Regions from separate parts of the Streptomyces sp. ITFR-16 genome, predicted to be linked through region 3. Evidence: riboswitches for the same ligand, from Rfam matches in the RefSeq annotation. Region 3 holds a riboswitch; each other region holds the start of a gene.
The links. Region 3 has a riboswitch for thiamine pyrophosphate ahead of RLT58_RS09540 (thiamine ABC transporter substrate-binding protein). Riboswitches for the same ligand answer to the same signal wherever they lie in the genome.
Positions count from the first base shown of each region.

Region 1: it holds a riboswitch for thiamine pyrophosphate, as region 3 does, so the genes downstream of both, thiO (glycine oxidase ThiO) here and RLT58_RS09540 (thiamine ABC transporter substrate-binding protein) in region 3, are expected to answer to the same signal.
Region 2: it holds a riboswitch for thiamine pyrophosphate, as region 3 does, so the genes downstream of both, RLT58_RS03185 (purine-cytosine permease family protein) here and RLT58_RS09540 (thiamine ABC transporter substrate-binding protein) in region 3, are expected to answer to the same signal.

Region 1 covers NZ_CP134609.1:6,008,980-6,013,362, forward strand. The annotation lists gene thiS (sulfur carrier protein ThiS) at 1-188, opposite strand, end outside; gene thiO (glycine oxidase ThiO) at 185-1,363, opposite strand; TPP riboswitch at 1,361-1,473, opposite strand; gene RLT58_RS26590 (NAD(P)/FAD-dependent oxidoreductase) at 1,583-2,827, shown strand; gene RLT58_RS26595 (Rv2175c family DNA-binding protein) at 2,892-3,257, shown strand; gene thiE (thiamine phosphate synthase) at 3,350-4,003, shown strand; gene metF (methylenetetrahydrofolate reductase [NAD(P)H]) at 4,145-4,383, shown strand, end outside.
Region 2 covers NZ_CP134609.1:679,688-684,070, reverse strand. The annotation lists gene RLT58_RS03195 (ATP-binding protein) at 1-319, shown strand, start outside; tRNA gene RLT58_RS03190 (tRNA-Pro) at 370-443, shown strand; gene RLT58_RS03185 (purine-cytosine permease family protein) at 513-1,895, opposite strand; TPP riboswitch at 1,886-1,980, opposite strand; gene RLT58_RS03180 (FBP domain-containing protein) at 2,062-2,556, opposite strand; gene RLT58_RS03175 (nucleotide triphosphate diphosphatase NUDT15) at 2,607-3,113, opposite strand; gene RLT58_RS03170 (hypothetical protein) at 3,187-4,086, opposite strand; gene RLT58_RS03165 (SPFH domain-containing protein) at 4,083-4,383, opposite strand, start outside.
Region 3 covers NZ_CP134609.1:2,180,493-2,184,875, reverse strand. The annotation lists gene frr (ribosome recycling factor) at 1-195, shown strand, start outside; gene RLT58_RS09555 (phosphatidate cytidylyltransferase) at 195-1,280, shown strand; gene RLT58_RS09550 (hypothetical protein) at 1,353-1,871, opposite strand; gene rlmN (dual-specificity RNA methyltransferase RlmN) at 2,010-3,116, shown strand; TPP riboswitch at 3,158-3,274, shown strand; gene RLT58_RS09540 (thiamine ABC transporter substrate-binding protein) at 3,355-4,383, shown strand, end outside.

The DNA of each region.
Region 1 (4,383 bases), 3.8 Mb from region 3:
ACCCGGTCGCCGTCGGTGAGCGCCGCCGCGGGCCACTGGCCGCGCGGCACCACGGTCTCGTTGAGCGCGGCCGCGACACCCGAGGGCGCGGCCGTCAGCGTCGCGACGAGGGCCGCCAGGGTGGTGCCCGGGGCGACGGCGACCGCCTCGCCGTTCACGGACACGGTGAGCGGGACGGACTCGGTCATGCGGGCTGCTCCTGACGTGCGGGGGCGGCGGGTGCGAACCGTCCGGGGGAGAAGGGGCGGGCCACCTCGGGCAGCTCGCCGCCGGCCAGCAGCTGCCCCATGGCGTCACCCGTGACGGGCGTGAGCAGCACCCCGTTGCGGTGGTGGCCGGTGGCGAGATGGAGGCCGGGCAGGGCGGTCCGGCCGAGCAGCGGGGCGTTGTCGGGGGAGGCGGGGCGCAGGCCGGCCAGGGTCTCGGTGAGCGGCAGCTCGGTGATGCCGGGCACCAGCTCGTGCGCGTCGCGCAGCAGCTCGTACACCCCGCCCGCCGTGACCGTGGTGTCCCAGCCCATCTCCTCGCTGGTCGCGCCGACGACCAGCTCGCCGTTCTCGCGCGGCACGAGATAGACGTGGCTGCCCCGGACCACGGCGCGCACGGTGCGCGAGAGGAAGGGGGCGTACGCGGGGGGCACGGTCAGGCGCAGCACCTGGCCCTTCACCGGGCGCACGGGCGGCAGGACCTGCGGGGGCACCCCGGCCAGCCGGCCGCTGAGACTGCCCGCGGCGAGCACGACCTGGTCGGCCGCCACCTCCGTGCCGTCGTCCAGGACGGCCCCGACGGCCCGGTCGCGCACCACCGAGAGCCGCTCGGCCCTTCGGCGGTGGAAGACGACCCCGGCCCGCTCGCACGCCGTGAGCAGCGCGGCGGCCAGCCGGCGCGGATCGACCTGGTGGTCGCCGTCGGCCCGCAGCCCGCCCCGCACCCCCGGCGCGAGCATCGGCTCCAGCCGGCGGCACTCCCGGCCGGTCAGCCACTGCGAGTCCAGCCCCGAGCGCCGCTGGAGCTCGTGCAGCTCGCGCAGATGGGCGCGGTCGTCGGCGTCCAGTGCGACGGCCAGGGTGCCGCAGGCGCGGAAGCCGATGTCCTGTCCGCCGGCCGCCTCCAGCTCGGCGGTGAACGACGGATAGCGGGCGGCGGAGGCGAGGTTGAGCCTCAGCAGGGTGTCCTCGCCGTAGTGGAGTTCGGTGACGGCGGCCAGCATGCCGGCCGCGACCCGGGCGGCGCCGCCGCCCGGACCGGGGTCCACGACCGCGGTCGGCAGTCCGCGCTGCGCGGCCCGCCAGGCGGTCACCAGGCCGATGATGCCGCCCCCGATGACGAGGACGTCGGACCCTTCGGTGCGATGGGTGCGCATGGGCGTCCAGCCCCTCCCTTCGCCGGCATGACCCGGATCAGGTTCGTACGGTCGGAGGCCGTCCAGCCTCCCTCTCAGCCCGGTGCGTCCGGGCTCCCGCGAGTGTCTTACCGTGGCCACCCTAAACCCCGCTCCCGGGACCCGGTAAGGAGGGCGGGGGTGCGGGCGGGACCGGCGGCCCCCTGTCCTGACGGTCTGTCACGTGGTTAAGGTGGACGGGTGAGCGAGCAGCAGCGGGCAGAGAGGCCGGGGCGGCGGGTCGTCGTCGCCGGCGCGGGCATGGCCGGGGTGCAGACCGCCGTGGCCCTGCGCGAACAGGGCTTCACGGGCGCCGTCACCCTCATCGGCGCCGAGCCCCACCAGCCCTACGACCGGCCCCCGCTGTCCAAGGCGGTCCTGCTCGGCAAGGCCGAGGAATCCGCCTTCGACATCGACTTCGAGGGCCTGGACATCGAACTGCGCCTGGGCTGCGAGGTCACCGGCGTGCGCGCCGCCGCGCACGAACTGGACACCTCCGCGGGCCCCGTGCCCTACGACGTCCTGGTCATCGCCACCGGCGCCGAACCGGTCGTCCTGCCCGGCTCCGAGGGCGTGCCCGGCGTCCATCTGCTGCGCACCCTCGACGACGCGGCGCGGCTGCGCCCCGTCCTCGCGGCGGGGCACGACGTGGTGGTCGTGGGCGCGGGCTGGATCGGCGCCGAGTTCGCCACCGCGGCCCGCGCCGCCGGCTGTGCGGTCACCGTCGTCGAGGCCGCCGGCCGGCCCCTGGCGGGTGCCCTGCCCGCCGAGGTCGCCGCCCCGATGGCCGCCTGGTACGCACAGAGCGGCGCCGAACTCCTCACCGGGGCCCGGGTCGCCCGCGTCGAACCCGGCGCGGTGGTCCTGGCGGACGGGCGCACCCTCGCCGCCGACGCGGTCGTCGTCGGGATCGGCGCCCGGCCCGCCACCGGCTGGCTGGCCGGCTCGGGCGTCGCGCTCGGCCCCGACGGATCGGTCACCGCCGACACGGCCCTGCGCACCTCGCTGCCCGATGTGTACGCCGTCGGCGACTGCGCCTCCTTCCCCTCCGCCCGCTACGGCACCCGGCTGCTCGTCCACCACTGGGACAACGCGCTCCAGGGGCCGAGGACCGCCGCCGCGCACATCGCCGCGGCCGCCGGCGAGGGCGCCGCCGAACCGCCCGCCTACGACCCCGTGCCCTACTTCTGGTCCGAGCAGTTCGGCCGGTTCGTGCAGTACGCCGGCCATCACGCGGACGCGGACACGCTGCTGTGGCGCGGCGACCCGGCGGACCCCGCCTGGTCCGTGTGCTGGCTGCGCGACGGCGTCCTGGCCGCCGTCCTGGCCGTGAGCCGGCCGCGCGATCTGGCCCAGGGGCGCAGGCTCGTCGAGGCGGGGGCGCGGCTCGATCCGCTGCGGGCCGCCGACCCCTCCGTACCGCTGAAGTCGGCGGTCCTCCCGTAGCCGCGAGGACCTGAAGGGCTGAGTCCGGGTGTCGGCTGTCGGTCCGGGATGGCAGGCTTGTCCCGTGACCGAGATTGACGCAAAGATCGATGCTCTCGTCCCTGCCTGGCTCCACCTTCCCGACATCGCGGAAATGCTCGATGTCGAGGTGACGCGTGTGCGGCAGCTGGTGAAGGAGGGCCAGCTCATCGCCGTACGACGTGGTGAGAACCGGGCGCTCCAGGTGCCTGCCGCCTTCATCGACGGCAGCAAGGTGGTCAAGGGCCTCTCCGGGACCCTGACGCTCCTGAGGGACGACGGCTACTCCGACGAAGAGATGCTGGAATGGCTCTTCACGCCCGACCCGACCCTGCCGGGCACGCCCGCGCAGGCGCTGAGTGAGAATCGCGGCACGGAGGTGAAGCGCCGCGCCCAGGCGCTCGCCGTCTGACCGAAAGCCGTACGGGGGAGCGGGCCGCGTCCCACGCGGCCCGCTCCCCGCGCCGCACCACGCCATCGCCTTGTCCCGGGGGGAACCGCACCATGTCCACGCCTCGCTCGCAGCTGTCCGACGCCCGGCTCTATCTGTGCACGGACGCGCGCAGGCGCCAGGGCGACCTGCCCGAGTTCCTCGACGCGGTGCTCTCCGGCGGGGTGGACATCGTCCAGCTGCGCGACAAGGGCATGGAGGCCGCCGAGGAGCTGGAGCACCTCGCGGTCTTCGCGGACGCCTGCAAGCGCCACGGCAAGCTCCTCGCGGTCAACGACCGGGCCGACGTCGCCCACGCCATCGGCAGCGACGTGCTGCACCTGGGCCAGGGCGACCTGCCGGTGCCGGCCGCCCGCGCGATCATCGGCCGGGACGTGGTCGTCGGCCGCTCCACGCACGCCCGGGCCGAGGTGGACGCGGCCGTCGCCGAGCCCGGCGTGGACTACTTCTGCACCGGCCCCTGCTGGCCCACCCCCACCAAGCCCGGCCGGCACGCCCCCGGCCTGGACCTCGTCCGCTACGCCGCCTCGCTCGCCCCCGCGCGCCCCTGGTTCGCCATCGGCGGGATCGACGCGGGCAATCTGGACCAGGTGCTGGACGCCGGGGCGCGCCGCGTCGTCGTGGTCCGCGCCGTCACGGAGGCGTCCGATCCGGCCGCCGCCGCCGCTGAGCTGGCACGAAGGGTCCGCGAGCGCGCCGGCGCGTGAGCGGCGCGGGCGCGTCCCGCAGCGCGCGCCGAGGGCGTGTTTGGGACAGAAGTGTCCGAGGCGTGGACAAAGTAACGGTCAATCCAGGCAAATCACCCCGGTTCGGCGGGGATGGGGCGTCCTCCTGGTTAACCTGCCGGTATGGCCCTTGGCACACCTTCCACCAGGACAGATCACGCGCGCACCGTGCGTGAGATGCTCGCGACCGGCAAGACCTCGTACTCGTTCGAGTTCTGGGCGCCCAAGACCGAAAAGGGCGAACGGAACCTCTGGAACGCGCTGCGCCGGGTCGAGGCGGTCCGGCCGAGCTTCGTCTCCGTGACCTACGGGGCCGGTGGTTCCACCCGGTCCGGGACGGTGAAGGCCACCCAGGACATCGC
Region 2 (4,383 bases), 1.5 Mb from region 3:
CCGTGCCGCCCAGCTCGCCAACTCCGCCCGGGTGCACGCCGAACGGTTCGGCACGGACACGGCCATCGGGGAGGCCCTGCGCTGTGTCTCCCTCTTCGCCCGCCCGGAGGAGGCCGTGCACCTGCTGGGCGAGGCGGTCCGCCACCTGGAGGCGTCGCCCTCGCAGTACGAGTACGCCCAGGCCCTGGTCGACTACGGCATCGCGACCCGCTCGCCCCGGGAGCTGGCCCGGGCCCACAAACTGGCCACGGCCTGCGGCGCCGAATCCCTGGCCGCCCGCGCCCAGCAGGCACGCGCGTCGATCCGGTCCACCGAGTGAGGTAATGTTTGTCCTGCGCAGCCGCCCGGCACGACCGGGAGGAATCGCAGCGGGACGTGGCGCAGCTTGGTAGCGCACTTGACTGGGGGTCAAGGGGTCGCAGGTTCAAATCCTGTCGTCCCGACTCGTGAGAGTCGTTCGTCGAGGGGCCGTGCCGGAGAGATCCGGTACGGCCCCTCGGCCGTTCTCCGCCTCAGCGGCTCCGGCGCAGCCGCAGCGGGGTGTAGACCGTCAGGGCCACGAGGAACGCCACCCCGTAGGCCAGGTCGGCGCCGTGCAGCGCGTGCGCCACGGGGCCCACGTACAGGCTGGTGCTCATGAAGGGGACCGCCGCCGCGAAGGCCGCCGCGAAGGCGGTGAGGGCGGGCCACCACGGCCGGCGGTGTGCGCTCTCGGTGGCCAGGTCGACGGGGGAGTGGCCGCGGGCCCGCGCCCGCACGGCCCAGTCGACGGCCACGATCGCGACGAAGCCGGGGATCCAGTAGCCGACGAGCAGCAGCACGTTCTGGAAGCGGGTCGTGGTGTCGGCCGCGTGCATCCACAGGACCAGCGGGAAGCCGAGCGCCGCGGCGAGTGCGGCGGCGACCGGTCGCGGCAGCCGGACACCCATCGTCTGGAGCGCCAGCGAACCGCTGTAGTCGTTCATGGCGTTGCTGCACAGCGCGGCGAGCGCCACGGCGAGCAGCCCGAACGCGCCGAGGGCGCCCCCGCCCAGCAGGGTGTCGATGCCGCGCGCCGTCTGGTCGGTGAAGACGGACGCCCCCCACAGCCCGAGGGCCTGGACGGCCACGAAGGAGGTGCTGATGCCCAGCAGCGTGCACCAGAACATCCGCGGCCGGGACGCGGTGCGCGGCAGATAGCGGCTGAAGTCGCTGGCGTACGGCGCCCAGGACAGCGCCAGGCTCAGCGCGACGGTGCAGGTCAGGACGGCGGCGCCGGCCCGGTCCGCGCCGTGCACGGAACCGGAGGCGGCCGGGTGGACGCCTTGCAGGAGCTTGGTGGAGAGCACGGCGAAGGCGGCGGCCAGGGCGAACGTCATCACGGTCTGGAGCCGGTGGATCACCTCGTACCCCAGGACGCCCAACGCTCCCTGGGCAGCCATCATGACCAGGACCCCCAGCCAGAACGGCCAGCCGCACAGCTGGGCCAGCGCGTCCCCGCCGAACAGCCCGATCAAGGCGTCCCAGGCGATGGAGGACAGCCACTGCAGCACCCCGGGCACGACGACACCCCGGCCGAACGCCAGCCGGGCCAAGGGGAGTTGCCCGGCCCCGGTCTGGCTGCCCCAGGTGCCCAGATACGCGGTGGGCACGGCGCCCACGAGGGTCCCGAGCACGACGGCGGCCAGCGCGGTGGCGAAGTCCAGGCCCAGCGCGATGCCGACGGTGCCGGTGAAGACACCCGTCATCGTCAGATTGGGCGCGAACCAGACGGTGAAGAGCCGGCCGGGCCCGCCGTAGCGGCGGTCCTCGGGGACGGGGGCTATCCCGTGTGCCTCGACGCGCAGATCGCCGGGTGCGGTGGGCATGCGCCCGCCGAATGCGGCGAGCTCGTCCTGGGCATGCGACAACGACATGAAGACATCCCTCCGCCAGTGCTAACTGGTTCAGGTTCGACGGGTGTGATCTCAGCCCCTGTGCGGGGCACCCCGTGTCCGGTGTGGCGGCCAGGATAGCCGGGCGGGCGCGGATGCCGGTGCGGGGGTGGGTACCTGTCCACCCCCTGCGCGCCCGGCGCGTGACTCAGCCGAAGAGCTTGGCCACGAAGGCGGAGAGATTGGCCGCGGTGCGGCCGACCTGCTCCTCCAGGGTCAGCGACTCCTTGAAGCGGGCGCCCGAGGCCACGGCCTTCTTCCCGCGCACGTACAGGGAGCAGGCCAGGTCGGTGCACATGTACAGGCCGACCGAATTGCCCTCACGCCCGGCGGGACCCGTCTTGCGGGCGGTCATCAGGGAGACCCCGCCGCCGGGGTGCGTGGTCAGGCAGAGGGAGCACATGCTCCGGTGGAGGAACCCGCGCTGCTGGGAGGGGAAGCGCAGCGAGATCCCCGTCAGCTTCCCGTCGTGCTCGGTGACGATGTAGCTGCGCCCGGGCGCGCTGAGATCGCGCCAGCCCAGGAAGTCGAGATCCTCCCAGGGCAGCTCCCCGAAATCGCGGGGCAGCGGCAGACGCCCGGCCTCCCCCTTGGAGCAATTGACGAACGATGTGCGGATGTCCTGCTCGGTCACGGCCTTCATGCCCACGACGCTAACTCTGCCTATGAGCCCTAGGCAAATGATTAATCGAATTAGGTGTGTACCTCGGTCTCCTCGGTCACCAGGTCCAGCCGGTGCGCGGGCGGGTGCGTGAGGCCGAGGCCGGGGCGCCAGGCCGCCAGGATCTGCGCCGAGGGGTCGAAGAGGGGTGCCGGCAGCTCGTCGGGCGAGGTCCACCGCCAGGTGCTGATCAGATGGGGCTCGGTCACCTCGGGGGTCGCCGAGCCGACCCGTACAAGAGCGCCGAGCGTGACCCGGTTGATGCCGCCCACCGCGTCGTGCAGCATCACGAAGATGCTCACCTCGTGCTCCGCGACCCTCAGACCGGTCTCCTCGCGCAGCTCACGCGCGGCGGCCGCCGCGACGGACTCCGGCAGCGGATCGACCTTGCCGCCCGGCAGCTCCCAGGTCCCGCTGTGGTGCCGGCCGAGCAGGATGCGCCCCCGCGCATCCTGCACGATCACCCCGACCCCCAGCGCCGCCTGCGCCTTGGGCGGACGGGAGTTGCGGGACGGAACGGGGGTGGCGTCGGTGGTCATGGCGCTCTCCTTGCACGGTCGTACGGGGCCGGGCGTCGAGCCTACGGGGCGGCCGGGACCCGCCCCGGCGCGCTCACACGGTCAGCCGCAGCGCCGTCGCCGCGATGCCGAGCCGTACGCTCTGGCCCCACGTCAGCTCCAGCGCGTCCGTCTCCATCCCGTCCCCGAAGACCACCACCCGGTCGGACTCCACGGTCAGCCGGAGCTCCTGCCCGCGCCCCAGCTCCCCGGAGACCAGTGAGGTGCCGGTCACCGGGGACGGCCACGCCTCCCGGACGAACCACAGCAGCCGGGGATCGGTCGGCGCCGGCAGTGCCAGCGGGCTGCGGCGCTCCTGCCACAGCGAGCGCAGCCAGCCCGTGGCGCCGGTCCCGGTGCCGACCAGCACACCGGAGGAGGCCTGCGGCTCGGCGGGTGAGCCGGCCGCGTCCGTGCCCAGCCGGTAGCGGGCCGTCTGGTGCCCCGGCGGGCCGAGGTAGATCTCGTTGAGAGCCAGCAGCCGCTGGGTGTCGTCGGCCACCGCCTCCACCATGGTCAGCTCGTCCGCGCGGCCGCCCGGCGCCGCGGCGGCCCGGAGCAGCGCCGCCGCGTCGCCGGGCCGGTGGCGCACGAGCACGCCGGGATTGCGGCCGGGATCGGTGTCGATGCCCACGACCGGCTGGCCGGAGAGGTACTTCGCCGCGTTGGCGACCAGACCGTCCTGCCCGACGACGACCACGACGTCCTCGGGCGCGAACAGGAACCGGTCCAGGTCCGCCCGCTCCACCCGTGAGTGCCGCCACTGGAGCGGGACGGCCGCCGCCACATCGGCCAGCGCCTGCCGGGTCCGCTCGTGCCGCCGGGCCACCTCCTCGATGGACCGGCCCCGGCTGGACAGGAAGAACGCGGCCTGGCCGTGCGTTCCGTGCCGGGCCAGCAACTCCTCGTACTCGGTGGTGCGGTGGACCAGGACCGCCCTCGGTGCCAGGCTCACGCCCCGGTCTCCGGCGCCGGCCGGCCGAGCTTGCTGAGCAGACCGGTCAGGACGTCGGGCGACAGGGTGAGGCTGTCGATGCGGGGCAGGTTCTCCGCGAGCCGGGTGGCGGCCAGCGCGTGCAGGGTCGCCGCCTCCACCTCGCCGTGCACCCGCAGCCAGGCGGCCTGCGACTCGGCGCGTGCGGCGCCCACTTCGCGGGCGGCCTCCGCCTCGGCCCGGGCCAGGCGCACCTTGCGGGCGGCCTCCGCCTCGGCGCGCACGCCGTCGGCCGCCGCGTTCTCCTCGGCCTCGCGG
Region 3 (4,383 bases):
GAGGACTCCAAGATCTCGATCCGGGCCGTCCGCCGCAAGGCCAAGGAGACGCTCGACAAGCTGGTCAAGGACAAGGAGTCCGGCGAGGACGAGGTCCGCCGCGCCGAGAAGGAGCTCGACGACACCACCGCGAAGTACGTCGCGCAGGTGGACGAGCTGCTGAAGCACAAGGAAGCCGAGCTGCTCGAAGTCTGATGAACGACTCCTCCTGGGGCGTCCCGCAGGGCGCCGGCCACCGGGCCGCTCCCGAGATGCGGGCCGCTCCGGCGGGTCCTGCATACGATGTGCATGACGCCCAGCAGACTCGGCCCATGCCCATCGTGCCGGACGTTCCCGACGCAGGTAGAGACGCTGACGACCGTGATGACCGGGACCAGGGGGCCGGACGCCTGAGCGGCGGCCCCCTGTTCCGTGACGAGAAGCCGCAGGAGCCCATGTCCACCGCGCCGCCACCCCCGCAGAAGAAGCGTGCGGGCCGTGATCTGGGAGCCGCCATAGGGGTCGGCCTGGGGCTCGGCGTCGTCGTCGCGGCCTCGCTCTTCATCGTGAAGGCCGTCTTCGTCGGGGTGATCGCCGTCGCCGTCGTCGTCGGCCTGTGGGAGCTCACCTCCCGGCTCGAGGAGCGCAAGGGCATCAAGGCGCCGCTGGTGCCGCTCGCGATCGGTGGCGCGGCGATGGTCGTCGCCGGGTACGCGCGGGGCGCCGAGGGTGCCTGGGTCGCGATGGCGCTGACCGCCCTGGCGGTGCTCGTCTGGCGGATGACCGAACCGCCGGAGGGCTACCTCAAGGACGTCACGGCAGGCGTCTTCGCCGCGTTCTACGTGCCTTTCCTGGCCACCTTCGTCGCGATGATGCTGACCGCCGACGACGGACCGCAGCGGGTCCTGACCTTCCTGCTGCTGACCGTGGTCAGCGACACCGGCGCGTACGCCGTCGGCTGGCGGTTCGGCAAGCACAAGCTCGCACCCCGCATCAGCCCCGGGAAGACCCGGGAGGGCCTGTTCGGAGCCGTGGCCTTCGCGATGGTGGCCGGCGCGCTGTGCATGCAGTTCCTGATCGACGACGGTTCCTGGTGGCAGGGGCTGCTGCTCGGCCTCGCCGTCGCCGCCAGCGCCACCCTCGGCGACCTGGGCGAGTCCATGATCAAGCGGGACCTCGGGATCAAGGACATGGGCACGCTGCTGCCCGGCCACGGCGGGATCATGGACCGGCTGGACTCCCTGCTGCCGACCGCGCCGGTGGTCTGGCTGCTGCTGGTCGTCTTCGTCGGCTCCGGCTGAGCATTTGCCGGCACGGCAACGCGTGAGGGCCCCCGTCCGCGGACGGGGGCCCTCACGCGTGTTTCTCCGGTGTCAGCCGCGCTCGCGCAGGGCCGAGCGCATGTGGTGGTGCATCTCCATGGCCCGGCGGCGCATCCACAGGATCCAGGTGCAGAACACGACCACCCCGACGGCGAAGACCACGGGGAAGGCCGGCGAGCCGGTGGTGGCACCGAGGACGAGCATGCCGACGGCGACCAGGCCCAGCCAGTACGGCAGCCACCGGCCGCCCCGCTCCATCTTCCCGAGCTGCTCGTCGACCAGCCGCCGCATCATCGCGCGCTCCTCGGGGTCCCGGGGCACCTCACGGCGGCGGATCCTGCGGTTGAGGTCGACGACCGCACTCGGCCGCGCCCCGGTCGCCCGGCTGGTCCTGCGCCGCTGGTACGCCAGGATGCCGATGACCACGGCGGTGCAGAGCAGGCTCTGCACCGCCCATAACGCCGGATGATCGTCCCGGCGGAACACGGCACCGAGGCCCAGCCCCAGGACGAAGAGCACGAGGGCCTGCGCGGCCAGGCTGTGGTTGAACCAGTGCTTCACGGTGTGCACGACGGATACCTCCTGCGAAGTCGGCGGGCTGTCCCTGTCTCTCCGGATACCCCGTCGGGGCCCGCGCAGCGGTACCGCGAGGGCCCCGGCCGACGAGGGGCAGGGGCACCTCCGCGTGTCTGCGACACTGGAAGAACCATGCCTAAGCCCGGAGAACTCACTTTCGTCGCGCCCCGCGGAGCCAAGAAGCCGCCGCGGCATCTCGCCGACCTCACGCCCGCCGAGCGCAGGGAGGCCGTCGCCGCGATCGGCGAGAAGCCCTTCCGCGCCCAGCAGCTCTCGCAGCACTACTTCGCGCGGTACGCGCACGACCCGGCGGAGTGGACCAACATCCCGGCCGGATCGCGGGACAAGCTCGCCGAGGCGATGTTCCCCGACCTGATGTCGGTGGTCCGGCACATCAGCTGCGACGACGACACCACCCGCAAGACGCTGTGGAAGCTGCACGACGGGACGCTGGTCGAGTCCGTCCTGATGCGCTATCCCGAGCGCGTCACGATGTGCATCTCCTCGCAGGCCGGCTGCGGGATGAACTGCCCGTTCTGCGCCACCGGACAGGCCGGTCTCGACCGCAACCTGTCCACCGCCGAGATCGTCCACCAGATCGTGGACGGCATGCGGGCGCTGCGCGACGGCGAGGTCCCGGGCGGTCCGGCCCGGCTCTCCAACATCGTCTTCATGGGCATGGGCGAGCCGCTGGCCAACTACAACCGCGTGGTCGGCGCGATCCGCCGGCTGACCGACCCCGAGCCCGACGGCCTGGGGCTCTCGCAGCGCGGGATCACCGTCTCCACCGTCGGCCTCGTCCCCGCGATGCTCCGGTTCGCCGACGAGGGCTTCAAGTGCCGTCTCGCCGTCTCGCTGCACGCCCCGGACGACGAGCTGCGCGACACCCTCGTCCCGGTCAACACCCGGTGGAACGTCAACGAGGTCCTGGACGCCGCGTGGGAGTACGCGGAGAAGTCCGGCCGCCGCATCTCCATCGAGTACGCCCTGATCCGCGACATCAACGACCAGGCGTGGCGGGGCGACCGGCTCGGCCGCCTCCTCAAGGGCAAGCGCGTCCACGTCAACCTGATCCCGCTGAACCCGACCCCGGGCTCGAAGTGGACCGCCTCCCGGCCCGAGGACGAGAAGGCGTTCGTCGAGGCCATCGCCGCCCACGGCGTGCCCGTCACCGTCCGGGACACCCGCGGCCAGGAGATCGACGGGGCCTGCGGACAGCTGGCGGCATCCGAGCGCTGAGGCCCACGGGGGCCGTGTAGCCTGGGGCCGAAATCAACTTCATATTCCGACAGGGGAGCGCCACAGCGCTGAGAGTGCGGCACCAAGGACAGGTTGGCCGCAGACCCTCTGAACCTCGCCCGGGTCATTCCGGGTAGGAAGTTCGGACCTTACTCAAGCTGTTGCGCCCTGCCCGCTTCCGGTTTCCACCGGCGCGGGCAGGGCCGCGTCTCTTCCTGGTCACTCCAGGAGGAATCACATGAGCACCACCCAGAAGATCGCGGTGACGGCCCTCGCCGCCGCGCTCGGCGCGACCGCGCTGGCCGGCTGCGGAAGCTCCGACGACAAGGCCTCCGGTACCGGCGGCACCAACGGCACCGGCTCCAAGACCGTCACGCTCGTCAGCCACGACTCCTTCAACGCCTCCAAGGGCGTGCTGAAGGAGTTCACCCGCGAGACCGGCTACACCGTCAAGGTGCTGAAGAGCGGTGACGCCGGCGCCGCCCTCAACCAGGAGATCCTGACCAAGGGCTCGCCGCGCGGCGACGTGTTCTTCGGCGTCGACAACACCCTGCTCTCCCGCGCCCTCGACAACGGCCTGTTCACGCCGTACGAGGCCAAGGGCATCGACAGGGTCGCGGCCGACGTCCAGCTGGACGCGGACAAGCACCGGGTCACCCCGGTCGACACCGGCGACATCTGCGTCAACTACGACAAGAAGTACTTCGCCGACAAGAAGCTCGCGCCGCCGCGGACCTTCGCCGACCTGGCGAAGCCCGCGTACAAGGACCTGCTGGTCACCGAGAACGCCGCGACCTCCTCGCCCGGCCTCGGCTTCCTCCTCGGCACGGTCGCCACGTTCGGCGAGGACGGCTACCAGGGCTACTGGAAGAAGCTCAAGGACAACGGCGTCAAGGTCGTCGACGGCTGGGAGCAGGCGTACAACGAGGAGTTCTCCGGCTCCGCCGGAGGCAGGAAGGCCAAGGCCGACCGGCCGCTCGTCGTCAGCTACGCCTCCAGCCCGCCCGTCGAGGTGCTGTACGCGGATCCGCAGCCGAAGACCGCCCCGACCGGCGTCGCCACCGGCACGTGCTTCCGCCAGATCGAGTTCGCCGGGCTGCTGGACGGCGCGAGGAACGAGGCGGGCGGCAAGGCCCTGCTGGACTTCCTGATCAGCAAGAAGTTCCAGGAGGACATGCCGCTCAACATGTTCGTCAGCCCGGTCGCGAAGGATGCGAAGGTGCCCGCGCTCTTCACGAAGTTCGGTGCCACCGCCGAGAAGCCGGCG